Regions from separate parts of the Shewanella sp. AC34-MNA-CIBAN-0136 genome, predicted to be linked through region 1. Evidence: predicted binding sites of a transcription regulator. Region 1 holds the regulator's gene; each other region holds the start of a gene.
What was found. Region 1 encodes ArgR, which controls arginine synthesis, uptake and breakdown. Its sites were predicted from a motif close to ANTGAATANNTATTCANT; they were not measured.
Positions count from the first base shown of each region.

Region 2: gltB (glutamate synthase large subunit) is a predicted target of ArgR. The motif match lies at 2,998-3,015, and genes of this name have one in related genera.
Region 3: argA (amino-acid N-acetyltransferase) is a predicted target of ArgR. The motif match lies at 6,901-6,918, and genes of this name have one in related genera.

Region 1 covers NZ_JBEOPJ010000012.1:108,099-118,829, forward strand. Annotated here, with positions in the region: gene AAEY94_RS13405 (ABC transporter permease) at 98-1,729, shown strand; gene AAEY94_RS13410 (ATP-binding cassette domain-containing protein) at 1,729-2,763, shown strand; gene AAEY94_RS13415 (Dyp-type peroxidase) at 3,240-4,178, shown strand; gene argR (transcriptional regulator ArgR) at 4,241-4,711, opposite strand; gene AAEY94_RS13425 (META domain-containing protein) at 4,878-5,303, opposite strand; gene AAEY94_RS13430 (hypothetical protein) at 5,426-5,644, shown strand; gene AAEY94_RS13435 (GNAT family N-acetyltransferase) at 5,648-6,196, shown strand; gene AAEY94_RS13440 (hypothetical protein) at 6,245-6,601, shown strand; gene AAEY94_RS13445 (GNAT family N-acetyltransferase) at 6,764-7,366, opposite strand; gene metK (methionine adenosyltransferase) at 7,515-8,666, opposite strand; gene tkt (transketolase) at 9,198-10,731, shown strand, end outside.
Region 2 covers NZ_JBEOPJ010000008.1:151,844-162,574, reverse strand. Annotated here, with positions in the region: gene gltB (glutamate synthase large subunit) at 1-2,944, opposite strand, end outside; gene mnmL (tRNA modification radical SAM protein MnmL/YtqA) at 3,467-4,435, shown strand; gene AAEY94_RS10225 (Hpt domain-containing protein) at 4,732-5,097, shown strand; gene oxyR (hydrogen peroxide-inducible genes transcriptional activator OxyR) at 5,292-6,209, shown strand; gene AAEY94_RS10215 (adenylate/guanylate cyclase domain-containing protein) at 6,420-7,442, opposite strand; gene mutH (DNA mismatch repair endonuclease MutH) at 7,967-8,635, opposite strand; gene rppH (RNA pyrophosphohydrolase) at 9,398-9,916, shown strand; gene ptsP (phosphoenolpyruvate--protein phosphotransferase) at 9,941-10,731, shown strand, end outside.
Region 3 covers NZ_JBEOPJ010000006.1:239,545-250,275, forward strand. Annotated here, with positions in the region: gene AAEY94_RS08385 (alpha/beta hydrolase family protein) at 412-2,364, opposite strand; gene slmA (nucleoid occlusion factor SlmA) at 2,533-3,126, opposite strand; gene dut (dUTP diphosphatase) at 3,162-3,620, opposite strand; gene coaBC (bifunctional phosphopantothenoylcysteine decarboxylase/phosphopantothenate--cysteine ligase CoaBC) at 3,617-4,813, opposite strand; gene radC (RadC family protein) at 5,316-5,993, shown strand; gene rpmB (50S ribosomal protein L28) at 6,115-6,351, shown strand; gene rpmG (50S ribosomal protein L33) at 6,358-6,531, shown strand; gene argA (amino-acid N-acetyltransferase) at 7,010-8,329, shown strand; gene rarD (EamA family transporter RarD) at 8,444-9,352, opposite strand; gene AAEY94_RS08430 (thioesterase family protein) at 9,478-9,942, opposite strand; gene recQ (DNA helicase RecQ) at 10,142-10,731, shown strand, end outside.

The DNA.
Region 1 (10,731 bases):
TCAGCGCATTATCGATATGATTGATAGATTGATAGATTGATAGATTGATAGATTGATAGATTTATTGATGGTGCGCTAAGTTAACTCGGTATTATTTATGATTTTAGGTTTAACCAGAAGCTGGTCGCTTGCTGGTTATTTTATTACGGCAATATTAATCTTGCCACTGATTGCCTTAATTGTGCAGTCCACTCTTCCTGATCAAGCTGTATTTAGCCATTTATTCAATACAGTGCTACCGACATACATAGTCAATAGTTTATTGCTTATGTTGTTGGTTGGACTCGGAAGCCTACTTTTAGCGATTCCTGCTGCTTGGTTAATTGCCCGTTGTGACTTTCCCTTTCGCCGTTACTTTCAATGGCTACTCCTTCTCCCGTTAGCGATGCCAGCCTACATTGTGGCTTATGTTTATACCGACATGCTTGATTATGCAGGTCCGGTGCAACGTGTATTGAGGGCTTGGTTTGACTGGCAATCTCCCCACGACTATTACTTTCCCGCGATACGCAGTCTTGGCGGAGCAGCGATAATATTATCGTTAGTATTGTTTCCTTATATTTATTTATTAGCGCGTACTGCGTTTATGGAGCAGTCTTCCAGTTTGTTATATGCATCGCGTGTCATGGGATGTAGTCCGTGGCGCAGTTTTTGGCGTCTTGCGCTGCCAATGGCAAGACCCGCTTTGGCTGTCGGCGTTGCACTTGTGGCAATGGAAACCGCAGCAGACTTTGCCACCGTGAGTTATTTTGCTGTACCGACATTAACCACAGCAGTTTACGACACGTGGCTCGGCTATGGCAGTTTAACCGCGGCAGCAAAGCTGTCAGCCATTATGCTGTTAGTGGTATTTTCTATGATTGGGGTTGAGCGTTTTGCCCGGCGGAAACAACAATTATTTCAAAAACAATCTTCTCTTAATGAAGCTGACAGATATGTGTTGTCACCAAAAATGGCTTGGGTCGCATTAGGCTATTGCTCTGTTTTGTTATTTACAGCCTTTTTATTACCTTTCATTGTGTTGTGTGGATATGCTATCGATTATTTCAATGAAAGTTGGGATGTTCGATTTTGGCAGTATAGCCTAAACAGTTTATATATTGCCGCTATTGTCAGTGGTGTGTGCGTAGTCCTATCATTGATATTAATGTTTGTACGCCGTGTGAGTCCGCGACAAAGTGATCAGCTTCCCGCAAGATTGAGCAGTACTGGTTATGCTTTACCGGGAACGGTGTTGGCGATTGGTGTATTAGTACCTCTGACGTTTATCGACTTTGCGATTAACGATATTTACGATTGGTTTGGCGCCCAAGGCCCAGGTTTATTGCTGACTGGCAGCGTGTTTGCACTGATTTTTGCTTTTTGTGTTCGTTTTATTGCTATATCCATCGGCAGTTTAGAAAACAGTTATAAACGTATTTCCCCTTCTTTAGACATGGCGTGTATTACCTTAGGACGAACGCCTACTCAGCTACTATGGCGAGTACATTTGCCTTTATTACGCAAAGGGATTTTTGCCGGTGCTTTGTTAGTGTTTATTGAAAGCATGAAAGAATTACCCGCAGCGTTATTATTGCGTCCTATAGGATTTGAAAACTTGGCGACTTATGTTTTCCAATTTGTCTCAGATGAAAAACTAGAACATGGCGCATTGGCCGCTATTGTGATTGTGTTAGTTGGGCTTGTACCCTTGATTTATCTTAATCGCTCTTTGGAGCAACAAGGCTAATTATGTCAACCTTAACCATTGAAAATGTTTGCAGCGATTATCACGGTCAAGTGGTGTTGCGCCATTTAGATCTTACCTTGGCGCAAGGTGAAATTGTCGCATTATTAGGCCCCAGTGGCTGCGGCAAGACAACACTGCTGCGCGCGATTGCGGGCTTACAAGCCATTAGCCAAGGTTGCATCAGCATCAATGGGCAAACGCTGAGTGGTGATGGTGTGTTTGTTGCGAGCGAGCAACGTGGTGTGGGAATGATTTTTCAAGACTATGCCTTATTTCCGCACTTAACCGTGGCAGACAATATCTTATTTGGGGTTAACGAACTCAATCGTACTGCGCGGTTAGCTCGATTAGAAGAAATGCTCGAGTTGGTTAAATTAACCGGGTTGGCATCGCGTTACCCGCATGAATTATCAGGCGGTCAACAGCAACGAGTGTCGATTGCACGTGCATTGGCATATCAACCAGAATTATTATTGCTAGATGAACCTTTTTCCAATATCGATGCGCAAGTTCGTAACGATATGATGTTAGAAATTCGCGCCATATTGAAACAACGTAATGTCAGTGCCGTGTTTGTGACTCACAGTAAAGATGAAGCATTTGTGTTTGCAGATAAACTGGCTTTATTTAAGGATGGCGCCATTATTCAGCATGGTAAAGCCGAAACCTTATACAGTGCACCAACTGATCGCTACGTTGCCGACTTTTTAGGCGCAGGTAATTATTTACCTGTTACGGTCACCTCCAGCCATCAAGTGCACTATTCCTTGGGCGATCTTAGCAGCACAGAAGCATTGTCTTTACCTGTTGGCAGCCAAGGGCAATTATTATTGAGACCACAGCAAATTGAGTTACATCCTTGTATCAATGGCCGAGGATGCATTGTCGAAAGGCATTTCCTTGGTACGGTATGTCATTATCAGGTCCAAATTGGCGATGATATTTTGGACGTCAGTAGCCAATCAACGACGTTAATGCCCGGTCAACGAGTGGACATAAATATTACAGCGCATCCACTGGTGATTTTTAATTAACTATCAATGCTGTAATTTTAATTGTCCAGCCTGTAGTGAACCTTAGTTCGGGGAAAGTGGTTATCAAATTCCCCTTTGTTTGCTAAAAGTGTTGCTAACAGTACGTTATTAACTTGTAATAACGCTGCTTTAAACACCCCAGCAATAAGATACTTACCTCATGCTTGCAAAATAATGGCTAATTTTACGATGACATAGGCTAAATATCTGATTTAGGGCTTACTTTTTGGCCCTTAACTCTAGTGAGTTCGTTAACAATTGTAATGAATGATCAAGCTGTTATCTGCACGAATATGAATACAATATGTATTACAAACGGGCTAAATGTGAGTACACTTCAAGTAATTTAAATTTGATTAAGTTAATCTAATGATTAGCTTAACTGGTAAGAGATGTTAATCGCCGTCGAATAACATCAAAACGTTAAATTATCACCGTTTAGGCCGACATTTAGTATTAAGATGGATGAAGTTAATATGGGTAACCAAGTTATGCCTCGTGAACAGTTAGGAATTTGCGCAGAAGGGAATTTACACAGTGTGTACTTGATGTTTAATGCCAACGATGGTGTTGAAGATCAGTTACGCCCATCTATTGCTAATGTAGCGCAGTATATTTATGAACTCACGGATCAATATGCCGACAGTGCTTTTAATGGCTTTGTGGGTATTGGGGCTAATTTTTGGGATACCTTTTATCCAGAATCTCGCCCTGCATTATTAAAACCTTTTCCGGCCATGAGTGAAGGTAACCGTGATGCACCTGCAATGGAATATGATCTGTTTATTCATATCCGTTGTGATCGCTATGATATTTTGCATCTTGTCGCCAATGAAATTAACCAAATGTTTGAAGATTTGGTCGAGTTAGTCGATGAGGAACGTGGCTTTCGCTTTATGGACAGTCGTGACTTAACTGGTTTTGTTGATGGTACTGAAAACCCTAAAGGACGCCATCGTCAACAAGTTGCACTTGTCGGTGATGAAGATCAAGAATTTGTCTCTGGTAGTTATGTTCATGTCCAAAAATACATGCATAACTTAAGTAAGTGGCATCGTTTACCGCTTAAAAAACAAGAAGATATTTTTGGTCGTACCAAAGTTGATGATATTGAGTATGAATCAGAAGATAAGCCATTAACCAGCCACACAAAACGAGTTAACTTAAAAGATCCACACGGTAACGCATTAGAAATTTTACGTCAAAGCATGCCATATGGTTCGATTAGAGAACAAGGATTGATGTTTATTTCAGTATGTCGTACACCGGATCACTTCGAACAAATGCTCCGCAGTATGGTGCACGGTGATGGTCACGGGAATCATGATCATTTGATGTTGTTTACTAAAGCGCTGACTGGATCGTCTTTCTTTGTGCCATCATTGGATTTTTTAACTCAATTTGATGATGCGTAAACGCCAGTTTTAGGTAATAAAAAAGCAATGCCATGGCATTGCTTTTTTATTGAAATGGTTTTTTATTCACTATAGTTGAATAAAGATCTAACCGTTTCTAATGTCTCATCAATGGTTTTAATACTTGCTGGACAGATGAAAATAGTATCATCACCGGCAATAGTACCTAATATCCCTTCTGGTTTGCCTATTGAGTCGAGCAAACGGGCGATTAATTGCGCAGCACCAGGGCTAGTTCTTACCACGATCATGGCTTGGTTATGATCGACATCCAATACCAAATTTTTAACTGGGCTACCCGCAGTAGGTACGCCTAGCTCGGCAGGGAGGCAATACACCATCTCTTGCTTAGCGTTGCGAGTGCGTACAGCACCAAATTTGCTGAGCATACGTGATACTTTAGATTGATTAATATTACCGAATCCTTCGGCTTGAAGCGCATTAACAATCTCGCTTTGGCTTCCAAAACGTTCTTCTTTGAGAATCGCTTTAAAAGTGCGTACGAGCTCATCCTGATTTCTTGTCGCTGGCATAGTGATAATTCATCTTATAGTTGTTATTCAAAAATCTAGCACATTTTGAATAGATTGACTTATTAAGTCAAGAAAGAATCAGATTTATTGAATAAAAATTCATTTTTTAATGGAACTTTAAACTGACACTAATAACTAATCCGGCGACTCATTTAAACCATAGGCTTTAGGATAAGGGTAACGATTGTTTTGTCAGTACCAATAGCGTATCACCATTTATAGACAATAGATTGAGTTTTCCTTTAGAGAAATCAACTTGTTCTACCAATGAAATCGCTTGCATCAGTTCAGCTTCTTGGGTGATTAAACTATCGATACAGGCTTTCATAGTCGAACCTGATGGTGCAAGTTGAAGCAAGTGACCTTGTTGGGCGTAACGACCAAAAAATTGATTACAGCTATTATTACCTGTCAGTTCACCGTTTGGAGCAAAAACTAAATTTGCTGGGCTATTATTAATGGTAGGAGTGTCGAGGACGACTTCTACATGCCAAGTACCAATTAATTGTTCATTTGAGACAATTTGAGTGTGGCTTTGACAAGCACTAAGGCCTAAAAATATAACAGTGGCGCCGAGAATATGCTTTATCATGTTAAGAGATTTCCATATACCAAAAAATTGCCGTTATTCTACTACTTGAGTGTGAATAAGAGCGTAAATAATTGTAATGTTTTGGATTAATGAACATTATTTAACGTATTAAAGAGTCGCAAATGATCAAATTAGTTAAAGTGTTACATTTCGTCGGTTTAATCATGTTGTTGGTGGGTGTCGGCTTATATTGGCAAAGTGATATCGGTCAACAAGTCAGTGGGATGTTGGTCATTGCTTCACTCATTGGCGTGGGAACACTAATTATGTCTCCGCTGCCCGTTGCGCTAGTGATAGAATGGGCTAAGAAACAATCTCCCAATTCAGGGTCAAAGGAATAATCATTGTCATTTATTATCCGTAAGGCGTTATTAACCGATGTTGCTGCTATTGTGCAGTTAGAACGAGCCCATGTTGATGATGAGTTGGTAGGTTCAAATAGCCAACTTCATGCTCATTCATTTACCAAAGCAGAGGTGAGCCAGTTGATAAATCAACATTGGTTTATCGTAGCTGAAGAGCAAGGGGTGATCATTGGGTATGTGATGGCGGCAAAATGGTCATTTTTTTCCTCGCAACCATTGTACCGACATATTATTCAAAAACTTAAGTTTGCCGATTTAAATGGACAAGCTTTATCGACGACTAACACGTGCCAATATGGACCCGTTTGGATACAAGAATCAAAACGCGGCCAGGGAGTTTTTTCGGCGCTGGTTACCGAATTAAAAAAACAAGTGGCAGATACCTTTCCATTTATGGTGACGTATGTTGCCGCTGACAATGCGCGTTCGTTGGCAGCACATCAACAAAAAGCCGCAATGACAGAGATTGATCAATTTCGTTTTGAACAACGTGATTATTGTTTACTGGCCACAGCTAATATTACGTGATCGTTATACTAAGGGGTGTTGATAAAGTGGTTATTTATGAGGAATATTATGAGTACTAACTTTGAAGCACTCTTTTCACCCTATTTGGATTTAAGGTTATCTGCATTTGACAATATGAAGCTAATAGCCGCGGTGTTGACTGATGCGACAGAGTTGTATGAGTGTGTTGAAGCCGATTTACAAAATCCAGATGATCCGCAATTGCAGCAATCGGGGTATTTTGTGCGCTGGCAAGACATGTGGCTATTTTGTGGCGTAACCAATAATTATCAAGCAGCGATTACGCTATTTACCGATGTCGAGCGGATTAACTTAGCGTCTATCAGTGTCAAAGTAGTGCCCGTAATGACAATGCAACAAGTGTCGTTTATGTGTATTGAAAGTTCACATTTCGATCATTGTTAACGAGTTCGATCACCTTGTACTTATGCTGACTTAGTTTGATTACGCTTAAGTCTATTTGGGCTAAAATTATTGGTGTGCAATAGCCTTGAGAGGCTTTAATACGATCTAGATTTTGTCTGAGTTTGGCTCATTGATCTTATTGAGTTAGATTATTAATCTAGATTATTTATCGGGATCATTGAGCTTCATCAACACTAGTGGTCGTTGTTCACTGTGATAGCGACGATACAACTGAGTGATGTCTGCTGGTATCGCTGATAAATCATTTTGACCTATCACGTCATTTTGATCTATAACGATAAAGTGCTGCTGTTGATATAAGCCAATTAACCACGGATGAGCAAACAAGAAGCAATTTTTAGCGGTTAATTTGGGCACGATAAATTTCAATAACTGAGTTGAAAGCTGTTGTCCACGGTAGTCAGGGTGAACCAATAATCCATTGATTAATTGATATTGGCCAATAGGTTTAACTCTTACCGCAGCGATTATTTTTTGCTGGCTTATATCAACTTCATCAGTAGCTGGTGGGCTTAGATGATGAATGACAGCCACAGACTCTTTCTGAGCTAATCGAGCATACGGCATATGTTGACGATAGAATAACTTGATTGCAGACCACTGTTTAATGGCTGGCAAGTTAATGGCTGGCAAGTTAATGGCTGGAATGTCAGTAATAGGCCTGTTTATCGTACAGGGGTTAGTTGCCGTTGATGGCTGGTGGTTTGCTGTTATCTTTGTGTTTAGCCAAGTGGGTTGATACATAATCTGAGCCATTGTTGATATTAAATGTTGAGATCAAATCATTGTATTGCCAATGATAGATAAAATAAAACCGCCAGTTGGCGGTTTTATTTTTTATCGTGTTAGCTTAATACAGACACTAGCTTAAGACGATAATTATGCTGGCTGATTATAAACCTGCATCTGCACGAAGTGCTTCAGCTTTATCAGTCGCTTCCCAAGGGAAGATATCTCGGCCAAAGTGGCCATAAGCAGCAGTTTGCTGATAGATTGGGCGTGCCAAATCTAGCATTGCTGTTAAGCCGTATGGACGTAATTCGAAGTGTTGGCGTATTAATTTAATCAATACTTCTTCTGATACTTTACCGGTACCGAATGTTTCAATACTAATAGACGTTGGCTCTGCAACACCAATAGCATATGACACTTGTAGCTCACAACGGTCAGCTAAACCAGCAGCAACGATATTTTTAGCTACATAACGTGCAGCATAAGCCGCGCTACGGTCTACTTTTGATGGGTCTTTACCAGAGAAAGCACCACCACCGTGACGAGCCATACCGCCGTAGGTATCTACAATAATTTTACGACCTGTTAAACCACAATCACCAACAGGGCCACCAATCACAAAGCGACCAGTAGGGTTGATAAAGTATTTAGTGTCTTTGTTTAACCATTGAGCAGGTAATACCGGCTTGATGATAGTTTCCATTACCGCTTCAATTAAATCAGCTTGACTCACGTCTTCACGATGTTGAGTAGATAATACAATCGCATCAATACCGATGATTTTGCCATCATCATAAGCAAACGTTACCTGGCTTTTAGCATCTGGGCGTAACCAAGGTAGTGTGCCGTCTTTGCGTACTTCAGACTGACGCTTAACTAATTTGTGCGCGTAAGTAATCGGTGCAGGCATTAATACATCAGTTTCATTGCTGGCATAACCAAACATTAAACCCTGATCACCAGCACCTTGCTCTGCAGGGTCTGAACGATCAACACCTTGATTGATGTCTGGTGACTGTTTGCCTATGGCATTAAGTACCGCACATGAATCAGCATCAAAACCCATATCTGAATTGGTGTAACCGATTTCGCGTACGGTTTTACGGGTAATTTCTTCAATGTCTACCCAAGCAGAAGTGGTGACTTCACCGCCCACTAATACCATACCGGTTTTGACATACGTTTCGCACGCAACACGAGCCTTTGGATCTTGCTCAAGTATTGCGTCTAATACCGCATCAGAAATCTGATCGGCGATTTTATCTGGATGACCTTCTGAGACAGACTCAGAGGTAAACAAGTGCTTTGCCATAATAGGAGAATCTCGTTGGTTGCATTTGAATATACGTCTAGACGTCTATTTTAGTCGAAATCTAATTTGATAACACCCCTTTGTACGAATTTAACTGGAGAATTGTGCAATGGAGCATAATTTTTTTGTTAATCATAGATATGTTTATACTGGTGAAAAATCAAGTGTTTGATTCATATTGCTTTATTTAAATGCTCATCGACTTGCGCGGTGTATTTATCATAAAAATAGACAATGTTTTTGATAGATTAGAGATTATATTGCCTAATCAGAGCCATAGCTCTGCCAATCACGATACTTTTTATTTACAAGTGGCAATAAATAATTACTCTGTATTTATCTCATGTTATGGTCATGCTGACCATTTGATGCTGTATTTACGATGTTTATTTATTGGCATTGTATGAAATCACCGTTTATTTAACGGTTAAAAAGAAACCCGAAAAATTTTAATTTGCGTCACATCGCCTTGTAGGGGAAAATATGGCTTCACAATTGCCCGTTAGACCTTACAAACAAGCAGGAGAGAGCATGTCATCTCGTAAAGTACTCGCTAACGCTATTCGCGCCCTAAGTATGGATGCGGTTCAAAAAGCTAACTCTGGTCATCCAGGTGCCCCAATGGGGATGGCAGATATCGCCGAAGTGCTATGGAATGATTTTCTAAAGCACAATCCAACTAATCCTAACTGGGTCGATCGCGATCGTTTTGTTCTGTCAAACGGTCATGGCTCTATGCTTATATATTCTTTATTGCATTTAACTGGCTATGAATTGCCTATTGAAGAGCTAAAGCAATTCCGTCAGCTGCATTCAAAAACGCCTGGTCATCCTGAATATGGTTATACCCCTGGTGTTGAAACTACAACCGGTCCTTTAGGCGCTGGTTTGAGTAATGCTGTTGGTATGGCTATTGCGGAAAAAACCTTGGCGGCTCAGTTTAACCGTCCAGGCCACGACATCGTCGATCACTTCACCTACTGTTTCTTAGGTGATGGCTGTTTAATGGAAGGTATTTCTCACGAAGTCAGTTCATTAGCCGGAACATTAGGCCTTGGAAAGTTAGTCGCATTTTGGGATGACAACGGTATTTCTATCGATGGTCATGTTGAAGGCTGGTTCACTGATGACACTCCTAAGCGTTTTGAAGCCTATGGCTGGCACGTTATTGCCGATGTAGATGGTCATAATCCTGATGCTATCCGCGCCGCGATTGAACAAGCTAAATCTGTAACAGATAAGCCATCGATGATTTGCTGTAAAACCATTATTGGTTTTGGTTCGCCTAACAAGTCGGGTAGCCATGATTGTCATGGTGCACCATTAGGTGATGCTGAAATTGCAGCAGCTCGTGAGTTCTTAAACTGGCCACACGCTCCTTTTGAAATCCCATCTGATGTGTATGCTGGTTGGGATGCTAAACATAAAGGTGTTGCTAACGAGTCATTATGGAATGACAAGTTTGCTGCTTACCAAGTTGCGTTCCCTGAACTGGCTGCAGAATATGAACGTCGCGTATTAAAAGGTGACTTACCTGCAGATTTTGAAGCAAAAGCACAAGCCTTTATCCAAGAAAGCCAAGATAAAGCCGAAGGTATTGCGAGTCGTAAAGCGTCTCAAAATTCAATTGGTTTCTTTGGTGCTATGTTGCCTGAATTACTTGGCGGTAGCGCTGACTTAGCCGGTTCTAATTTAACGCTTTGGTCTGGTTCAAAAGGTATTCAAGACGATCCTGCCGGTAACTACATCTATTACGGTGTACGTGAATTCGGTATGAGCGGTATTATGAACGGCGCGTCGTTACATGGTGGTTTTATTAACTATGGCGCAACTTTCATGATGTTCATGGAGTACGCACGTAACGCGGTACGTATGTCAGCATTAATGGGCATTCAAAACATTTTCGTTTATACCCATGATTCAATCGGTCAAGGCGAAGATGGCCCAACTCACCAACCGGTTGAGCAATTAGCTAACTTACGTTTAACGCCTAATATGGCTGTTTGGCGTCCATGTGATGCTGCGGAAACGGCAGTATCTTGGAAGGCGGCGATTGAACGTCGTG
Region 2 (10,731 bases), on a different contig from region 1:
GCTGAGCTAAATCTTCAATTGAATAAATATCGTGGTGCGGCGGCGGTGAAATCAAGGTCACACCAGGACGAGCATGACGAAGTCCTGCGATTTCAACGCTAACTTTATGGCCAGGTAATTGCCCACCTTCACCCGGTTTTGCACCTTGAGCTACTTTAATTTGCAGTACATCAGCGTTAACTAAGTAATGTGCAGTAACGCCAAAGCGACCCGATGCAATTTGTTTGATGGCCGAGTTACGTTCGCTATTGAAACGACGTGCATCTTCGCCACCTTCACCTGAGTTTGAGCGTCCACCAAGACGGTTCATCGCAACCGCTAACGCTTCATGAGCTTCAGGGCTTAATGCACCGATACTCATGGCTGCGCTATCAAAGCGAGAGTAAAGCTTTTCAGCGCCTTCTACCGTGTCTATTTCAATGGCGTTAAGTTGACCTTTAATACCAATTAAATCACGTAAAGTGGCCACTGGGCGATCATCAACTAAGTGAGTAAACTTTTTGTACTCAGCGTAGTTTTTGTCTTTTAATGATGCTTGTAAGGTATTCACCACGTCTGGATTAAAGCAGTGATATTCACCACCTTCAACGTACTTTAATAAACCACCTTGTGGTAACGGTACATGGGCTCGATAGGCGGCGGTATGGAGTATTTTCTGGTCATCGGCAATATGGTTAAAACTGACACCTTCAATACGGCTTATCACGCCTTTAAAACATAACTCAATCACATCACTGGCTAAACCCACAGCTTCAAATTGTTGGCTACAACGATATGAACCTACGGTACTAATGCCCATTTTAGACATGATTTTACGTAAGCCTTTTTCAATGCCGTAACGGAAGTTAAGCATTAAATGGGTTACATCATCGACTTGATGCAGTTTTGCCATCGCTGAAATAGATTCATAGGCGAGGTAAGGGTAGATAGCCGTGGCACCAAAACCAATTAATACCGCAAAATGATGCGGATCGCGTGCTGAAGCGGTTTCAACAATAATGTTAGTGTCGCAACGTAGGCTTTTATCGACTAATCGAGTTTGCACAGAACCCACAGCCATAGCGGCAGGGATAACTTGAGCACTTTTCGCTACTGCACGGTCAGACAATACTAACAATGTTGTGCCGCTGCGAGCTAAGCGTTCAGCTTCGTCGGTAATACGGCGAATAGCCTGCTCTAGTGTTTCATTGGCATCATAGTTTAAATCAACTGTGTTGGCGCGATAGTTAGTGCTGTCTAATCCCAGTAACTGATTAAAATCACTGAATAACAAAATCGGTGAATTGAACATCACTCGGTAAGCATTACCGGTGGTTTCGCTAAATAGATTTTGCTCGCGACCGACGCAAGTGGCTAACGACATCACGTGTTTTTCACGTAATGGATCAATAGGCGGGTTGGTTACCTGAGCAAATTTTTGACGGAAATAGTCGTATAGTGAACGCGACTTTTTCGACAATACTGCCATAGGCGTATCATCACCCATTGAGCCAATGGCTTCTTCACCTTTGCTCGCAAGTACCCAAATAACTTGTTCTAATTCTTCACGGGTAAAACCAAACTGTTTTTGATATTGCAGTAATGTTTTACTATCAAAACCACTTGAACCTTGTTTGGTTGGAGCCATATCCTCAGCAGGGATCAATGTCTGACTGTTTTTAGCCATCCACTCTTTGTAAGGATGGCGACGCTTTAAGTCATTATCAATTTCAAATGAATGATACAAACGACCATTTAAGGTATCTAGTACTAGTAACTCACCGGGCCCAACGCGGCCTTTTTCAATCACTTCATCGGCGGAATAATCCCAAATACCGACTTCAGACGCTAAGGTGAGGATACGATCCTTGGTTATAACGTAACGAGAAGGGCGTAGACCGTTACGATCTACCGCACAGGCAGCATGGCGACCATTGGTCATTACAATGCCTGCAGGGCCGTCCCACGGCTCCATGTGCATTGAGTTAAAATCGTAAAAGGCTTTTAACTCGTCATCCATTTCAGGATTTGATTGCCATGCAGGTGGAATAAGCAAGCGCATGGCTCGATATAAATCCATCCCTCCAGATAACAACATTTCAAGCATATTGTCTAAAGAAGACGAGTCTGAACCTGTTTCGTTAACAAAAGGGGCGGCTTGTTGTAAATCTGGTAGTAAAGGCGAATTAAACTTATAGGCGCGCGCTCTTGCCCATTGGCGGTTACCGGTAATGGTATTGATTTCGCCGTTATGAGCGAGGTATCGAAACGGTTGAGCTAATGGCCACTTTGGCGATGTGTTAGTTGAAAAGCGCTGGTGGAATAAGCAAATCGCACTTTTCAAACGAATATCTGCTAGGTCGGTATAAAATGATGGCAGATCTGCTGGCATCATTAAGCCTTTATAGACAATGACTTGTCCAGAAAGGCTGGCGACATAAAAGTCTTTGTCATCGGTGATCTGTTGTTCAAGACGGCGACGAGCCATATATAGGCGACGCTCAAGATCTTTTTCCCGCCAGCCTACCGGCGCGTTGATCAATACTTGATAAATTTGTGGCAAGCTTTCCCGGCCAATCTCCCCCAAGACATCCGGATTAATCGGTACTTTACGCCAGCCAGCGACACTGAGTGTTTCTCGTTGTAGTTCTTTTTCTAAGATAAACTTCGCTTCATCAGCGCGTTGCTCATCTTGGCTGAGAAATAGCATACCTACGGCAAACTTTCGGCTTAAATGCCAATCGTTTTCTGCCGCAATAGCTTCAAAAAAATCTGTAGGCATTTGCATTAATAAACCACAGCCATCACCTGTGCGTCCGTCAGCTGCAATACCACCACGATGCTTCATTCGATCGAGACCATGAATCGCGGTACGCACAATGCGGTGACTCGCGTCGCCGTCCATTTGTGCAATCAAACCAAATCCGCAATTGTCACGCTCAAAACTGGGATGATACAAGCTCATACAAAAAACCCCCTAAACCTCTACTTGATACGACTCGGGGTAAATTTGAAGAATATCCATAGATATGCACCCGAACCATTCAAATTAAACTGAGAATGAATAAAGGTCAAACCAAAAAAATGCAACAAACTGAAATATTATTACTAAAAAAACGTTATAAGCCACCAACCTTACGTTAACGTAAACTGTGATATATCACCTATAACGTTCTGAATAAAAAGAATTTTAGAAAATATTCAAACAATTGTTTACCTTTTTGCAACAACAACAGGGAATTATTTTTGAAATAAAAATAGTGAATTTTATTTCAAATACAGTCTTTGGGTAAAAAATTATTCTAAATGACTAAATATTCATTTTAGGTGATGTATAAATTACTTAAATTGTTTTAAACGTTTTTTGAGTTTGTGCACAACTTTAGCGAGCGCTTGAATTGATAGAGCATTTATTGATTTAGCACCAAGACAGATGTTTACCGTCTGACTACACTGGCGAACTTTGGAATGATGATGAGAGTAAGTTGTGGGTTTAGATGATTACGTTAATACGTTTGGGGCACATTGCAAACATTTATATGGCCAAAGAGTAAAAAAATTAACTATTGATGGCCAATTTACCTGTCCCAATCGAGATGGCACGTTAGGGGTAGGCGGTTGTACTTTTTGTAATGTTGTTTCATTTAGTGGCGAACAAGGTAGAGAACAGCCGATTGCGATGCAGTTAACCGAAGGTAAAGTACGCGCCCAATCTGCAAAAAAATGTACTACCTCTGCGGATATTAATTCTATTCCTACCGCTAAATACATCGCTTATTTTCAAGCTTATACCAGTACTTACGACGAGTATAAAGTGCTAAAGCAAAAGTATGATCAAGCACTTGAAGATGCCGATATTGTCGGGCTTCATATAGGTACTCGTCCTGACTGTGTACCCGATGAAGTACTTGATTTACTCGTTGAGTATCAACAAAGAGGTATTGAGGTGTGGTTGGAACTTGGCCTACAAACGGCCAATAATCACACGTTAAAACGGATTAATCGTGGTCACCAATTGTGTGAGTATCGTCAGACAGTTAAAAAGGCTCGCGCTAAAGGCATTAAGGTGTGTACCCATCTAATATTAGGGCTGCCGGGTGAAACATCTGCTGATTATTTTAATAGTTTACAAACCGTATTAGGAATTGGCGTTGACGGACTAAAACTGCACCCTTTGCATATTGTAGAAGGCAGTATTATGGCGAAACAATGGCGCTATCATCCTATGCCGCTAATAAGTCTTGAAGAGTATGCCTATGAGGCGGCAAAACTTATCCGCCACACCCCAAAAGAGATTATCTTTCACCGCGTAACCGCCTATGCCAAAAAACCAATGTTACTCGCCCCTGATTGGTGCGCATTTAGATGGGATGGACTAGTGGCCATTGTGGATGAGCTTAAAGAATACGGTGGCCAAGGCAGTGCATTAATGTTTAGCCAAAGTAAAACGGCCTAGTGTGGTGTATTTAGGCAGATATATTATGTCTCTGTTGAATATGGACAAAGTAAAGATAGCGCTAGGTTTTGTGAAGATGTATCAGACTAATCGCTATTATTAGTTATAAATTGGACGAAACATTACCAAAGTGAGTGTTTTTTAAACATTGGTAATACCAGTTGAGTAGTTATGTTGTAAAAATGTGATTTTTTACCATTAAATAGCGGCTAAATATTAGCAAGCCTTGCATAGGGTATTTTACTCGGTATCATATTTGTAATTTTATAGAGTTAGATTTTGATAGAGGTGCCTTTATGGCCACAACGCAGTTAGACTCAATATTGGATCTCAATACGCTTGAGCAATATATCAGTGCCATTGGTGCTGGAACGTTATTGAAAAGCGTAGTGTTATTCGAGCAGTTAATGCCTGAGTATGTCAGTAGCCTAGTGAAAGCTGGCGATGCAAATGATAAAGAAACGTTATGTGCAGAAGCTCATAAATTTAAAGGTGCAGCAGGATCTGTTGGCCTTAAACGCATTCAGCAATTTTCACAGTTACTACAACACGGTGAAGAAGCTAAATGGGAAACAGAACATAAAGTATGGCTTGCTGAAATCGTTGCGCATGCTGCACAAGATTTACAACAACTGAAAGTTTACTTAGAAGCGAAAGCGTAATTACGAGTAGAGTAGGCAGCATAATCAGTTTAGATTAACATCTACATTAGTGCCTACAATCGGTTTGTTGAAATGCCTCTTTATTGAAGAGGCATTTTTTATGGCCGTTTGTTCAATATTGACCATCAGTGTCTTGTTATTTTGGCTAAATTAATTCATTATTTGAATTAATATGGATAAGGGTAATCGTTTATATGAAAAATCTTCCTAGCCTCAAGAACCTTTATTATTTGGTTCATTTACATCAAGAGCAAAATTTTAATCGTGCTGCTAAGATGTGCTTTGTGAGTCAATCGACTTTATCTAGTGGTATCCAAAACCTTGAAGAACAACTGGGTTATCAGTTGATTGAACGTGATCATAAATCATTTATGTTTACCGCTATCGGTGAAGAAGTGGTTGAGCGTGCTCGAAATATTTTAACTAATGTTGATGACTTAGTTGAATTAGTGAAAAATCAAGGCGAACCGATGACCGGAGAAATTCGTTTAGGCTGTATTCCCACTATCGCGCCTTTCTTACTTAGCCGAGTCGTTAAGTTATGCCAGCAAGACTACCCCAAACTCAGTTTGTTATTAAAAGAAGACACGACCGAGCGTCTATTAGATGCCTTAGCAAAAGGTGAGTTGGATTTATTAATATTAGCGTTACCTGTCGACACCAGTGGTTTTCATAGTATGAAAGTCGGCATCGATCCGTTTAAAATGGTGATGCATAAAGAGGTATCGCAACAATTTTTGCAACCCATTGACTATCAAAAAATGCCAGACGAAAGCATCTTTTTACTCCAAGCTGAACATTGCATTACCGGTCACGCGATAACAGCATGCCAATTGGGTGATAGTGCCAAAATCAATCCATTTGCTGCAACCAGTTTGCATACCTTGGTGCAGATGGTAAACAGTAAACTAGGCACCACATTTTTACCCCAAATGGCCATTGATACCGGTATTTTAACTGATACTGATCTTGTTGCAATGGATCCGCCGGGTGAAGCTCCTTATCGTGATATTGGCTTAGTTTGGCGTCAAACTACCAGCCGTATTTCAACGTTTAGAACCTTAGGCTTAGCGATTCAACAAAAGCTGCTAGCACAATCGTTACCAGGTTAACCGCAACTTGGGATAAATGAGAGATGGGATGAATCGATAAAATGGTTTATTTCAGGTTAGCAATATCAAAGGTGCGATTTGTGTCGTTAATAAGGCTATTGAAGCGTCAATAGCCTTTTTGTTATCTGTCGCATAGCACTGTGCGTTTCAGGCATGTTTATGATTGAAATTGAGCTTAATTAATCTCAATTACCTCAATTAAACTCAGTTTTAGTTGTTATTCAATTTTCTTGGGGCAACACCATACACTTCAGTCGGATGTTTTTTACCTTTAAGCATGATGGGGCCTAAATCAGTCAGATCATATTGACTATTTTGTTGCTCAAGTCGATGTACCACATCTCCAGACAGCAACATTCGTTGACCGAGCGGATTACATTGGTCTTGTAGCCGTGCCAAGGTATTTAATACATCACTGAAAAAACTAATCTCTTGCTTATGTACGCCGACTACCGCAGCTACAACTTGGCCACAATGCGCGGCAGCTTTAAATTTTGGCACAAAACCATATTGCTGTTCAAAATATTGCCTTTGCCACTGCAATTGCTGGCAAAATTCGAAATAGATATTCATACAACGGTCTTGTTTAATACCTTGTTCTAATGGCCAGTGGATAAGTACGGCATCACCCATGTAACGATAAATTTCAGCTTCATTATCGGTTACTGTGTCCGCTAACATGCTAAAGCTATCTTGAATTAGGCGGCTAAAGCGATAATCACCTAAGGTTTCTGCATGAGCTGTTGATGAGACCATATCGATAAATAAGAATAATTGTTGCTCGTAACGTGGTTTGTGGTATTTGCCAAGGCCTATATTGAGCAAGACTTTAGGGCCAACCAACAGCGACATTTGTTCGATAAAAGCTAAGCTGACCCTTACCACAACAAGATAAACCACTAATGCCTGAAACGATGGGCTATAAATAATCTGCACTGTGAGCATTTGTCGTAATGTCACCATGTGGTTCTCTATGGCCCACATGTTTAAAAATTGTGTCACATACGCCAAGGTTGTTGCCCCAAGGAGCAAAAACAATCCTTTAAACACCACTGAAAATAAATAAGGTAAACGGCTGATGGCGCTAAAATCTGCAATGAGATTGGACATCCAATGCAAGCCGCCAAATACAACACCCATCATTATGGCAAGCGTGGCGAGATCGGCATTGCCAACAGCCCATTCAGGCAGTTGCGATGATTGTGAGTAGCGAAAAAAAACGAAAGAAGCCATTGCTACACACCAGGCAAAAATAGCGAACAATAATTTTTGAGTTTGACGGCGTGCTTTCACGGAGGATGTGGTTGCCCAAATGACTTAGTATATAAGGGGGGTAGTCTATAGAAAATTTGCTTACATGTGATAGTTTATTTGTGATTTAGATCAATAGAAGTGAAGAAATATGTGCACTAAAGCAAAGTTTTTTCAACATTACTAGGGCTTGTTGAACTTTAGTGGCTGAAATTTGTTCGAGATAAACGGCTTGTTATTTATTTAACAAAGCGGCATAAATATTAGAGACGAAGTATCCAATTAGGCTAACGGTTTGTAACCAATTTATTCGATAAAGATTAAAAACACCTTTTAGCTGGTTCGTTTGAGCTGCATTTTTGGCTTTTTTCTGTGTGTTATCGCTTACTCATGTTGTATCACGAGATGTCGTAAGCTCTGCTTTGTAAAACATTGCCACGTACCACTGAAAAATTGATGTTAATGATCAACAGACCCTAGATAGCAAGCAATGTAACAACGGCAGATTATGAAAAGGCATTGGTTAATATCTGTTGAGTAAAATCAATTTTAAGGTAAAAGCCTCTGGGATTAGATAACTGAATGCTGCCGTCTTCGGCGATGCTTTCGGTGAGTATTTTGCTATTAGCTGCTTTTGGACGTAATTGCAGTACTTCACCATGACGTGCAGTAATTTTATCAACTTGACCTAGTGCAATTAACTCCATTATCTCTTCCCAATCTTGTTGCAACTGTCTGGCTTGTGCCGTATTCGGTTGCCACAATATGGGGGTGCCTATACGACGATCACCGACTGGGATACTACGTTCGCCTTCAATAGGAACCCATAACACTCTCTGCAATTTATGATAAACCAAACTGTTTTCCCAAGTCATACCCTGAATTTTTGTCAGCGGTGCCACGGTGACATAAGTGGTCTCAAGCGGTTTGCCTTTGCGATCAATCGGGATCGTTTTGAGTTCAATTCCTAAATGTAAAAAGTCTTGTTCAGGCTTTGATCCTGCCAGCGCGCCTAATTCAGATTCAATCAGTTGGCCTACCCAACCTTTATCTCGGCGTAAATCGGCTGGTACAATGATGTCATTATCGGCCGCAATATCAGCTAAACGAATGCCAGCCATATTGTGCGCTCTTTGCATTAATTCGCTTATATCTAATGGCGATGATTTAGCCATGGATGAGTATTTTCCTCTGGAAAAAAGAATGAATAGACGATCAAAATCAACAGGCTATGTTATCAAGTAATATTCGTCGAGAACAAGTTTAGTTAGTTATTTGCGATGTGGTTGAAAAACGACCATGTTTTAGTTGATTAAAGTTATTTGATTGAATTCCTTTGTAATCGGTTGTTTTAAAAGTTCTTTTTAGGTTGTGGTTGTTTTTATATTATACTTGTCCCGAGTTACACTCGTTTTTCCCCTACATTTCACACATACTTATCCACAGATTTAATGGATAAGTGTAATAAAACCTGTCTTTAACTGATTAAAAACACCAAGTCAACGCAATAAAACAGCTTTTTAGCGGGTTTAATTTAAAATAAGCCTTGTTATTTGTGTATAACTTAAGTTGCTAAATGAGTGATTGGCTATCTTAATTGGTGTTGTTTGTTTTTTGTACGATAGCGGCGATTTGCTATAATGTTAATTTATAATTTTTTTTAAGTTACTAATTATATTGCAGTATTTTATAATAAAAAGCAGTTTACCTTAGAAAGGGTGCAACTAAATTTTAGCCTGTTATCAAGCTTTAGCAAAGTTTCGAACAGAGATATCCACAGATTTTGTGGATAATCCACAGGGTAGCTTGGTTTAATTGTTGATAATTTTGATTTATTAACATTGTTATTCAATTATCCACAGTAAATAGAGGTTTGCCGATAGGCATGCTTTGTGAAACAATCAGACGATATAAAATTTGTTATTTTTGGAGTCCATGTGATTGATAGCGACGGCTTTCGCGCAAATGTGGGCATCATTATCTGTAATAAATTTGGACAAGTTATGTGGGCCAGACGTTTTGGTCAACATTCATGGCAGTTTCCACAAGGTGGGTTAGATGATGGCGAATCAGTAGAAGAAGCCATGTATCGCGAACTTTACGAAGAAGTGGGACTCAGACCTGAGCATGTTCAAATTTTAACATCCACTCGATCTTGGTTACGTTATCGGTTACCCAAGCGTTTGGTACGCCAAGAAAGCAAACCTGTTTGCATTGGCCAAAAACAGAAATGGTTTTTACTACAATTGAAAGGTCACGATAATACTATTAACTTGAATTCTTCTGGTCATCCTGAGTTTGATGATTGGCGTTGGGTGAGTTATTGGTATCCTGTTCGTCAGGTTGTGTCTTTTAAGCGCGACGTATATAGAAAGGTAATGAAAGAGTTCGCATCGACGACATTAGCGCTGCAAACGCGCGAGTTTAGTAAAAAACGAAGCAAACAACGGAGTTAACTGATTTCAAAGAGGATTGAAACAGTGTTAAATATGCTCAGGGATATCACTCAAGCTGTTGCCAGAGCCAGCAGCCTTGAAAGTGCATTAAATATATTAGTGTCACAAACTCGATTAGCGATGGCTACCCATTGCTGTTCTATTTATATCCTTGAACAACAACATCTAGTGTTATCCGCTACCGAAGGTTTACAGCAATCTGCCGTTGGCCGAGTGAGCATGCCATTATCGCAAGGTTTAGTAGGCTTAGTTGCTGAGCGTGAAGAAGCCGTTAATCTTGCCGATGCCCGTATTCATCCTCGTTTTAAATTATTTCCCGAAGCTGAAGAAGAAGAATATCGTGCATTTTTGGCTGTGCCGATTATTTTTCAAAAACAGGTTGTGGGCGTTATTGTGGTGCAACAGCCAGAAGCCCGTCAGTTCAGTGAAAGTGAAGAAGCATTTTTAATGACCTTAGCCGCTCAGTTGGCGGTGGTTGTGCGCAGCTTGAAACACAAAGCGGCTGTTACTAATGTGCAACAGCAAGTGGTTTTCAGTGGTGTTAATGCATCAAGTGGTATTGCGATTGCTCATGGCCTGGTATTAGGCGGTGTTATTTCTCTGGAACAACCCGAGGTCAGCTGCTTCGATATAGATGTTGAAATTCAGCGCTTAAAGTTGGCCATGCAGCGTTGTAAAGACATGTTGTCGTCTATATCGCAACGTTTTGAGCGTGAAAAGTCTGCTGATGTGGCCTCTATCTTTACCGCATTTCAATTATTGCTAGACGACTCTAGCCTTGGTGGTGAATATGCCCGTGAAGTCGCTTTAGGCTG
Region 3 (10,731 bases), on a different contig from region 1:
TGTTTTTATTGTTGCCTATTTGTTTCTGGCGCAATTTTAAAATAAAAGAGTATTTATTTCAATCAAAGAAAGATTAAGTTGTATCAGTATTTTTATTCAGAAAAAACAACATGTGAGGTATAAAATGCGCAGCATAAATACAGTCCGTGTAATTAATGTTAAAAATGTAACGGTATTGCATTTAATTCAAGTGGTCGGAGCAATACGTACTCATTATTTATTCATTGAGATGAGGTGGAAATATGGACGTATATTACGACTTCCAATTTATGTTGATACCCGTTTGGTTGGCCTCTTTGCGCGGTTGAATTTGCTTGAAAGTCATAACGCAGGTACAAAAAAAGCCGACCCCGTTTGCCGGGTATCGGCTTGTTGATATAATATTTTTTAGCTCATTAGCTCATTAGCTCATTACGATTTAATGTTTAGGTTCTTTTTAAGAAATAGAAGCATTTTTTCATAATATTGGGCACGATTGTCATCATTGTAGAAACCATGGCCTTCATCATCCATCACCAGTTTTTCATAGGGATAATCATGTGCTTTAAGGGCTTTTTCTAGTGATTCTAGTTGTTCAATAGGCGCTCGTTCATCGTCACCGCCATGTACTAGAAGCAAGTTTGCTTTAAGCTTATCTACATTTTCTGAGGGAGACATCGCCCTTAGTACTTCACTATTTTGACCTAAAACATTTTTAAGGTAACTAGTACCCGAAGCACTATTTGCAATATCTCCTTCATCGAACATCAGTTCTAAATTATAAATCCCTGCAAAACCGATAGCGCATTTGAACAGATCGGGTTCAAGTATTGCGCTTTGCAATGCACTATAACCACCAAAACTACCACCAGAAATACAGATACGGTTTTTATCTACATAACCTTGCTCAATGACATAATGAGTGGCATCGAGAATGTCATATTGTACTTCTGAACCCCATTTTTGGAATCCAGCTTGTTCAAAATTTTGTCCAAAACCACCTGAACCACGAAAATTGACTTGTAATACAGCCATCCCTTGATTTGCTAGCATTTGGTTTTGAGTATTAAACCCCCATTCATCTCTTACTCCATGCGGACCACCATGGGGATTGACTACAAGAGGGAGGTTTTTCGCTTCTTTATCATAAGGTAATGTCAAATAACCGCTAATGACTTTACCGTCTCGGCTGGTAAAACTAATTGGCTTCACTTCTGACATTCGCGCTGGGTCGAGCCATTTCTTGGCAGAGGCTAAGTGTTGGAGTGTGATGGCCTTGGTATCAAATATATAATAATCACCGGGATTTCGATCGTTAAATGCCACCACGATGAGTTTTTCTGAATGACGAGTTTCGCTAACAATACGAACTTGATGGCCAGGTAATGATGCGAGCAACTGCTTTAGCAATTTTGAATGACTGTCTTCTGGATTGACGAAAGCGTAAGACGGATAACCATTTTCAAATTCAACTGCATAGAGTTTTTTGGTAGCTTGGTTTATCCAGTAATTACTGGGATCACTTTTGTCATCTTTAATAATTTGCGTTTTTTCACCTGTTTCTAGATTGATTTCATAAATCCCTAAGGTTTCGCCTTTTACCCGAGCCGCTGCATAAATACTGTTTTTATTTTCGGCAAAAGATATTGGGTAGAAATCATCCAAATTGAGTTTGAGGTTATCGGTGTTAAGCCATTCGCGGTCTTGACGATAAAATACTTTTGTTATGTTGTTTTCATCTTCGCCTGCAACAAAGCGTACTTCACCATCGTGATCGGTTAAGAATCGAGAGTAACCTATAGGCGAAGTGGTGACTTTTCTGCGGAACCCTTTGTATAAATCTACACGGTATACAGTCTGTGATAATTCATAGTTTAAAGAATTAGACTCATTCCATGGGATTGCATTGACGAGCATATAGCGGTCGTCATCGGGAAGGGGATCTAAAATAAATGCCGTTGCTCTTATGGGGGTATTTTTCTTCAGATGTGAACCAGTTTGTTGCTCGCCGCTATTAAAACCAAAAAGGTAAGTTGCTCTTGAGCCATCGGCATTAACAGCCATTAGCTCACCATAATACAGCGGTACGTCACTCCAACCTTTTAAATATTCTTTTTGCAGTACGATTCTTTCATTATTGACCCAAGCGTAATTACCAACTTGGGCATTGCCAGGGAAAAATATTGCGTGATGTATTTGTTTTGTTTTTGCATTTAATATTAGTAGCTTGTCTTTACCATTATGTTTGGTTATTGCACTAATATAGTCGCCTGTTGGAGATATTTTTACATTACTAAATTCAGCCCCTCGGCTAAATAGTCGTGCAGTAGAAAGGCTTTCAGCTGCAAATGCATGGGTGAATAGGCCACCACAGACAAGTAACATAATGGTTAGGTATTTGGTGAAAATCATGAGACATCCTTGTTTAATCGTTCGTTCTTACTTCGTTTTTATGTGGTATAAATATTCGATCTGATACGGTTTAAGGGTAAAGGAAGAGTCAGTAGCATTGGCAGCAAAAGGACCGAACTAGCATCCTTTATTGATGCGATATTAACTTCTTAGCAATTGCTGTTGAATAAACGTCCACTGTTCATCAAAGTGTTGTGTTGGCTTTTGTTTAAACTCACTGCGGACAAATTGTGAAATACGTCCTTCTGCAAAGGCTAGCAACAAGTTAGCTAAAATAGCTTCATCGATATTAAAGCCTACGCCTTCACGCAAGGTTTTTTCACGTAGAATTTGTTTGATGTGTGTTTCTATTTTGGCAAATAATACGTCAATTCTACTGCGTAAACGCTCGTTTTCACCTAGCAAGGCATCGCCATTAAGCACCCTTGAGATGCCTGGGTTACGTTCAGAAAATACTAATAGCAGGTGTAATACCAACTGGCAGCGGGTCATGGTGTCTTTTTCTTCGTCCATGATGATGTTTAAGCGTGATAAAATCGCATCTTCAATAAATTCGATTAAGCCTTCGAACATCCGCGCTTTACTGGGGAAGTGTCTGTACAGTGCAGCTTCTGACACGCCCACTTCGGCAGCGAGCTTTGCTGTTGTTATACGTTGACCTGGGCTGGTTTCGAGCATTTGCGCTAAGCATTGTAAAATATGCTCACGACGATTTATTTTAGGGCTTTCAGCCATTATCTGTTCCTTGGCTCAGTGACTACTTGAAAAGGTTATTTGGTGCCTGAATGACCAAAACCGCCTTCTCCACGATCTGAGCTATTAAACTCATCCACTACGGTAAACGTTGCCTGTACAACGGGTACAAACATCAATTGGGCTAATCGATCGCCAATTTCGAGAGTAAATGGTTTATCACTTCTGTTCCAACATGACACCATTAACTGTCCTTGGTAATCGGAGTCAATTAAGCCCACTAGATTACCCAAAACAATGCCATGTTTATGGCCCATGCCTGAGCGCGGTAAAATCACAGCGGCAAGGCCTGGGTCTGCCACATGAATGGCGATACCTGTTGGAATCAATACAGTTTGACTTGGCTCAATGACCATTACTGTGTCGATCATGGCACGTAAATCCATGCCTGCGCTACCGGGTGTCGCATAAGCTGGCAATGGGAATTCACTGCCTATACGTGAGTCGATAATTTTTAGTTCAATGGGTGTTTTCATGATTTTTTTAATTGTTTTTCTATCAATGTAAGTAATTGGCGCGCCAGTGTCAGTTTGTCTGTTGCGGGCAGTTGTTGGCTGCCGTCTTGCCAAAATACCTGTAGTGCATTGCTATCGGCATTAAAGCCTAAGCCTTGAATAGAAACATCATTGGCGGCAATCATATCAAGCTTTTTGCGTTGAAGTTTGCCACGGGCGTATTGCTCTACATCGTTGGTTTCTGCTGCAAAGCCTACAGTGAATGGACGAGGAGTGTGCTGAGCTACCGTGGCTAAGATATCAGGATTCCGCACTAGCGCAAGTTGCATTTGTTCAGCCGATTTTTTTATTTTTTGATCCGCAACGTCAGCAATCCGATAATCAGCTACTGCGGCGCAACCAATAAAAATATCATGTTGTTCAACCTGTTCCATCACAGCATCAAGCATTTGTTGTGCTGAACCCACATCAATGCGTGTAACACCTGCTGGGGTGGCTAGATTAACCGGACCTGAGACTAATGTGACGGTTGCGCCCATTTCCGCAGCTGCTTGGGCTATAGAGAAACCCATTTTTCCTGAGCTGTGGTTGGAGATATAGCGCACTGGGTCAATCGCTTCACGCGTTGGCCCTGCGGTAATGAGTAACTGATGACCTTGTAATATCTTGGGGCCAAAAAATTGTATCAGTTGTTCTGCCATCACCACGGGTTCTTGCATTCTGCCAGGGCCGACTTCACCGCATGCTTGATTACCTGAGGCGGGTTGCCAAATGGTAAAGCCTTTACGGGCTAAATTAGCCATGTTTTCTTGGGTCGCAATATTTTGGTACATTTGCTGGTTCATGGCAGGGCAAACAATGACGGGGGCGCTGGTCGCTAAACAGGTTGTTGTTAACAAGTCATCTGCCATGCCGGCATTAATACGTGCCATTAAATTTGCCGTAGCAGGTGCAAGCAATACAACATCAGCCCAACGAGCGAGTTCGATATGACCCATAGCCGCCTCTGCTGCGGGATCGAGCAAATCTGAGGCTACTGGATGGCCTGAGAGCGCTTGTATGGTTAATGGGGTGATAAACTCCATCGCGCTCTGAGTCATGATGACACGCACGTCTGCGCCACGCTCTTTTAATCGGCGGATCAAGTCTGCACTTTTATATGCGGCAATACCGCCACCAATTCCGAGTAATACTTTTTTATTTGTCAGCATGATGCACATTATCCGACTCAAACCTAATTGCGGCTAACAATATCACAAACCTATGACAATTTGCGCAGATCCAATCTCAAAAATATCGACCATACTGTGTAATACCAATCCTATTAAATATGTGATCTTTCAGCGGGAGTTCAAAGTGCTGTAGGCAAGGCAGATGATTGAAGCGAATAGTGATTCTATTTTGAAAACATCTAACGAAGCATAAAGTACTTTGAAACCCGCCAGAAAGGAGTCTCTCAGGTATTCCACTTCTGTGTTGCATCGATTTAAAAGGGAACAGCCATTTCTACATCAATGCGCCTTGAATTAAAAAACCTGAGAGACTCTGAACTGATCAGATATTTAATGAGATTGGTATAAGCAATTCGAACTCTATTTTTGAAAAAGACAACAATTCGTTATTGGTACTGTGCTTGCTGATTCTGTGTTGTTTTTGTTATTCAGAGTCGACTTAATGCGTTTAATGGCATCGCCACATTGAATATAAGGGACATTCATGGGAATTAAAGATTGGCCACAAGGAGAAGGACCGCGAGAAAAATTATTGCTCAAAGGTGCAGGGCATCTTTCGGATGCAGAATTGCTTGCGGTGATATTACGTAATGGTCTGGCAGGGCAAAATGCGGTCGATTTAGCCCGAAACATGATTAATCAGTTTGGTGGTTTGCGCAGTTTACTGAGCGCACCTAAAAGCCAAGTATGTAAATTAGCCGGTGTTGGGCCGGTAAAATATGCTCAATTACAGGCTGCAGCGGAAATTTCTAAGCGAATTGCTCATGAAAATCTACAAAGAGGGCAAATTTTGACAAATCCTGATTTAACTCGGGACTATTTAATGAGACAATTGGCAGACCGATCCTATGAAGTGTTCGCCTTACTATTGTTGGATACCCAACATAGAGTCATTCAATTTGTAGAATTATTTCGTGGCACCATCGATTCTGCTTCTGTTTATCCTCGCGAGGTTGTAAGCCTTGTTTTGGAGAAAAAAGCGGCAGCGGTAATTGTGTGTCACAATCACCCGTCTGGCATTGCAGAGCCAAGTCAGGCTGATCGGCGAATAACTGAGCGAATAAAAAATGCATTGGCAACCATAGATGTTTCTTTGTTAGATCATATGGTTGTAGGTGATCAGGAGATAGTCTCCTTTGCCGAGCGTGGGTGGATTGTATAAACACTGCTTGATCTTCTATGGTCAATCGTGTATAAAATGCGCCCTCTTTGTGCCTCGGGCGACGGCCATACGAGGCACATTAATGCTCGAGCGTTAAAAATTTGTTTTGGAGAAGATTGACATGTCAAGAGTATGCCAAGTAACTGGCAAGAAGCCAATGGTTGGTAACAACCGTTCGCACGCAAAAAATTCGACTCGTCGTCGTTTTTTACCTAACCTACAAAACCACCGTTTTTGGTTAGAAGAAGAAAAGCGTTTCGTGCAATTACGTGTATCTACTAAAGGTATCCGTATTATCGACAAGAAAGGTATTGAAGTGATTGTTAAAGAACTTCGTGCCCGTGGCGAGAAGGTATAATAGAAAATGGCTAAATCTAAAGGTAATCGTGAGAAGATCAAATTAGTATCTAGTGCTAAAACTGGTCACTTCTACACTACTGAAAAGAACAAGCGTAACATGCCTGAAAAAATGGAAATCAAGAAATTTGATCCAGTCATTCGTCAGCACGTTATGTACAAAGAAGCTAAAATCAAGTAATTGATTTTTGATTCTTAAAAAAGCCCCTTAATTGGGGCTTTTTTTATGCCTGTTTGAAAATAGTCTATACTGAATCGAACAATAATCAGCTGAGTAAACACCGTTAGTCAGGTTCTGAATTTAGTCTATACAGCAGTTGTTTATGTCACGAGGTGCATGGCTAATGTCATTGGATTTTATTGAGCCATTTCCGCATGGTCATATCGCCATTATGTTGAAATATTGCTATACAGATGTGATGCAAATATCATAATTAAATGCGTAAAGTATTATTAACGGCTAAAACAAGCTAACTTTTTGGCTGTAATGATTTTTTCATAATAAATTGAGACACTGTGTTTTACTTGAAGTGAAATAAAATGCTTTAAAAGTGAATTAAAATGCAATACCATTCTTTTTTGATACAGCAAACCGTCATGTGGCATTTATTGTCATCGTCATTAATGAACATCAAACCTATACCGAGGTGAATTTGCCCGTGAGAACCACTGAATTAGTTGATGGATTTCGTCATTCTGCACCCTATGTTAATGCTCATAGAGGTAAAACTTTTGTCGTTATGTTGGGTGGTGAAGCATTAGCGCACCCACAATTCCGCGGTATTTTAAATGATGTGGCTTTGTTGCATTCACTTGGGATTGAGGTGGTATTAGTTTATGGAGCAAGACCACAGATTGACGCAGGTTTAAAGGCGGCTGGAATTGAACCGGCATATCACAATGGTATTCGTATTACCGATGATGAAACCCTGAAGATTATCAAGCAGGTTGCTGGGGCGACTCAATTTGATATTACTGCTAGGTTGTCGATGAGCTTAGGCAATACGCCAATGCAAAATGCGCAAATAAACCTTGTGAGTGGTAATTTTGTTATTGCACAACCATTAGGTGTAGATGACGGTGTCGATTTTTGTTTAAGTGGCAAGGTGCGCCGTATTGATGCGCAAGGCTTACGTCGTCAATTAGACAATAACGGTATTGTATTAATGGGGCCAATTGCCGCTTCTGTTACAGGTGAAAGCTTTAACCTGACCGCTGAAGAAGTTGCGACCCAAGTAGCGATTAAGTTAAAGGCCGATAAGATTATTGGTTTTAGTGATACCAACGGCCTTATCGGTAAAAATGGTGAAGTGATTGCCGAGCTGATGCCGGACGATATTGAAGAAATGCTTAAGACGATGGCTGTAGATGACCATACTTCAGTTGGCACCGTTGCATTCTTAAAAGCCAGTATTGAAGCATGCCGCCGAGGTGTACCTCGTTGCCACTTAGTCAGTTATTTAGAAGATGGTGCGTTACTGCAAGAGTTGTTTTCACGCGAAGGGATTGGTACCCAAATTGTTACCCAAAGCGCCGAACGTTTACGTAGAGCGACTATTAGCGACATAGGCGGTATCTTAAACCTTATTCGCCCATTGGAAGAGCAAGGCATTTTGGTGCGTCGCTCACGCGAGCAACTCGAGATGGAAATTGAACAGTTTATGCTGGTTGAGCGCGACAACTTAGTGATTGGTTGTGCAGCTTTGTATCCGTTTGAAGAAGACAATGCGGGTGAGTTTGCGTGTTTAGTGGTTCATCCTGATTATCGCGATGCTGATCGTGGTAGCATTTTGCTTAATAACATTATTGGCCAAGCTCGCGTGCGTGGTTATTCACGTCTATTTGCGTTAACGACCCGTAGTATCCATTGGTTTTTAGAGCATGGCTTTAATATTGTTGATGTTGAAGAACTGCCGAATAAGAAAAAACAGCTGTATAACTATCAGCGTCGTTCAAAAATTCTTGCGTTAGATTTGTAGAAGTAACAAGGCCGTTAACACATAAAAAAGCCGGATGAGTATAAAATCATTCGGCTTTTTTGTGGGTGAAGCATCAGTGCTTTGAGTGACTTCATTTTCCCATTGTAGAGCTTATTATGCTGACGCTTTGGCTAAGGCGTTACGTCGTTGACGTTGCAATATCATGTCGCCAACAAAGATAACTAACGCGCCCCAAATAAATCCAAAGGTAATGCCTTTTTCGATATCAAACGGTTCATTAAACAGTTTTACCGCTAAGATGAACATGATACTTGGGCCAATATATTGGAAAAAACCTAAAATCGAAAATGGAATTCTGACAGCGGAACCCGCAAAACACAGTAACGGAATCGTTGTGACAATACCCGCAGCGACTAGGAGTAAATTCAGGTCGAGAGTGTTGGTTAGCATGCTCGTTGTCGAACTGTCTAAGGTGATGAATAGATAACCCAGAGCGATAGGTAACAAGATTGCTGTTTCGACTAATAAACCTGATTTTGCGTCAATATTAACTTTTTTGCGCAGTAAACCATAAAACCCAAAGCTGGCTGCCAAGGCTAATGATAAAAGCGGAATAGAGCCAAAAGAGATCAACTGCACTAGTACTCCTATACTGGCCAACGCCACTGCAACCCATTGCAATTTTCGCAAACGCTCACCCAGAAATACCATTCCCAATAAGACGTTAAACAGCGGGTTGATAAAATAGCCTAGGCTAGCATCGAGCATGTGGTCGTTGTTGACTGCCCAAATAAAAATCAGCCAATTAGCGGCAATTAATATTGAGGTGATCAGCAATATTAATAATTGCTTGGGCTGTTTTAAAATCAAACGTAAACGGCTAAATCCACCAATAAATTGCATCAAAATAACCATGAATATAAATGACCAAATGACACGGTGCATTAATATTTCGGTGGCAGGGACATGATGTAATAACTTGAAATAAAGCGGGGCAATACCCCAGATGGTGTAGGCGCAAATGGCGAGAAGCACCCCTTTACGATATTCTAAATCAGGCATAGTCAGTCAACAGTGGGGAGAACTAAAAGAGAGGGCGATTGTAGGTCGCCCCCTAGAATGACACAAGTGCTTAAGCGATTTCTTTTATCGCTAGAGTGTCAGTTATATATTGCGATAATGACCGTTTAGCCCACCATATATGTGCCAGTCCCAAATGCGATGTGAACACCTTGTTCATTGTGTAATTCCATCCGGCAAACGGATACACGATTACCAGAGCGAATAACCGTGCCAGTGCCAGTGAAGATTTCACCCCGACCGGGACGTAAAAAGTCGACCCGCATATCAATAGTGCCTAAGGTGGTTAAGCGTTGTTGTAATTCTTCAAGAGTCCAATCTTCTCTACTGGCAACTAGCCCGGCAAATACTGTCAGTCCGCCGACAACATCAAGTAATGTCGCAGTGACACCACCATGAAGAATATTTTGATGAATATTGCCGATAAGCTCGGGTTTCATTTTTATCACCACTTCAACCCCATTGATGTCGTAGTGTTTGATATCTAAACCGAGTAAATTATGAAATGGAACATGTTGATCAAAAACATCAGCAACTTGCTGTAAAGCTTGAGTTTGAATAGATGTGGTCATGAGCAATCCTTGTCGTTTTATTCTTATTATCGTTGTTATTTATAGGGGAGACTTACTGCCATAGAGTATTTAATCTAACCCTAAAGTGGCGTCGACTCAATCATCTATCTTGGATGAAAACAACGCAAAGGTGTTTTGGTTCAAGACATCTGTGGCTCAGTGCTTTAAAATGAGTGCCCTTTGAATGATGATGTTGTTAATGGATACTCCGATTTCGACCAATATTGCGTCCTCAGATGTGTTGACGACAGAGCAAGATGTACTTGCCGCGAGCCTGCAGCAAGTTTTTGGTTATCGCGCCTTTCGTGAAGGGCAGCGAGAAGTCATTGAGCAAAGTTTACAGGGCCAAGATACCTTAGTGATTATGCCTACCGGTGGCGGCAAAAGTATGTGCTATCAATTGCCTGCTATTGTGTTGCCTGGTGTGACCGTGGTGGTGTCGCCATTAATTTCGTTAATGAAAGACCAAGTCGACAGTTTACTGCAAAGTGGTGTGTCAGCTGCTTATCTCAATTCATCTTTACCGCGTGAGCAAAGTGCTGAGGTGTTACGTAAATTACATGCTGGTGAGATTAAATTGTTGTATGTCTCTCCAGAGCGACTTTTGCGTCCTGATTTTATTGAGCGTCTGCAATCGGTTGATGTTTCAATGTTTGCAGTTGATGAAGCCCATTGTATTAGCCAATGGGGCCATGATTTTAGACCTGAATATGCGGCATTAGGGCAGTTAAAAGAATACTTTCCTTACTTACCTTTAATGGCCTTAACTGCAACCGCAGATCATGCCAC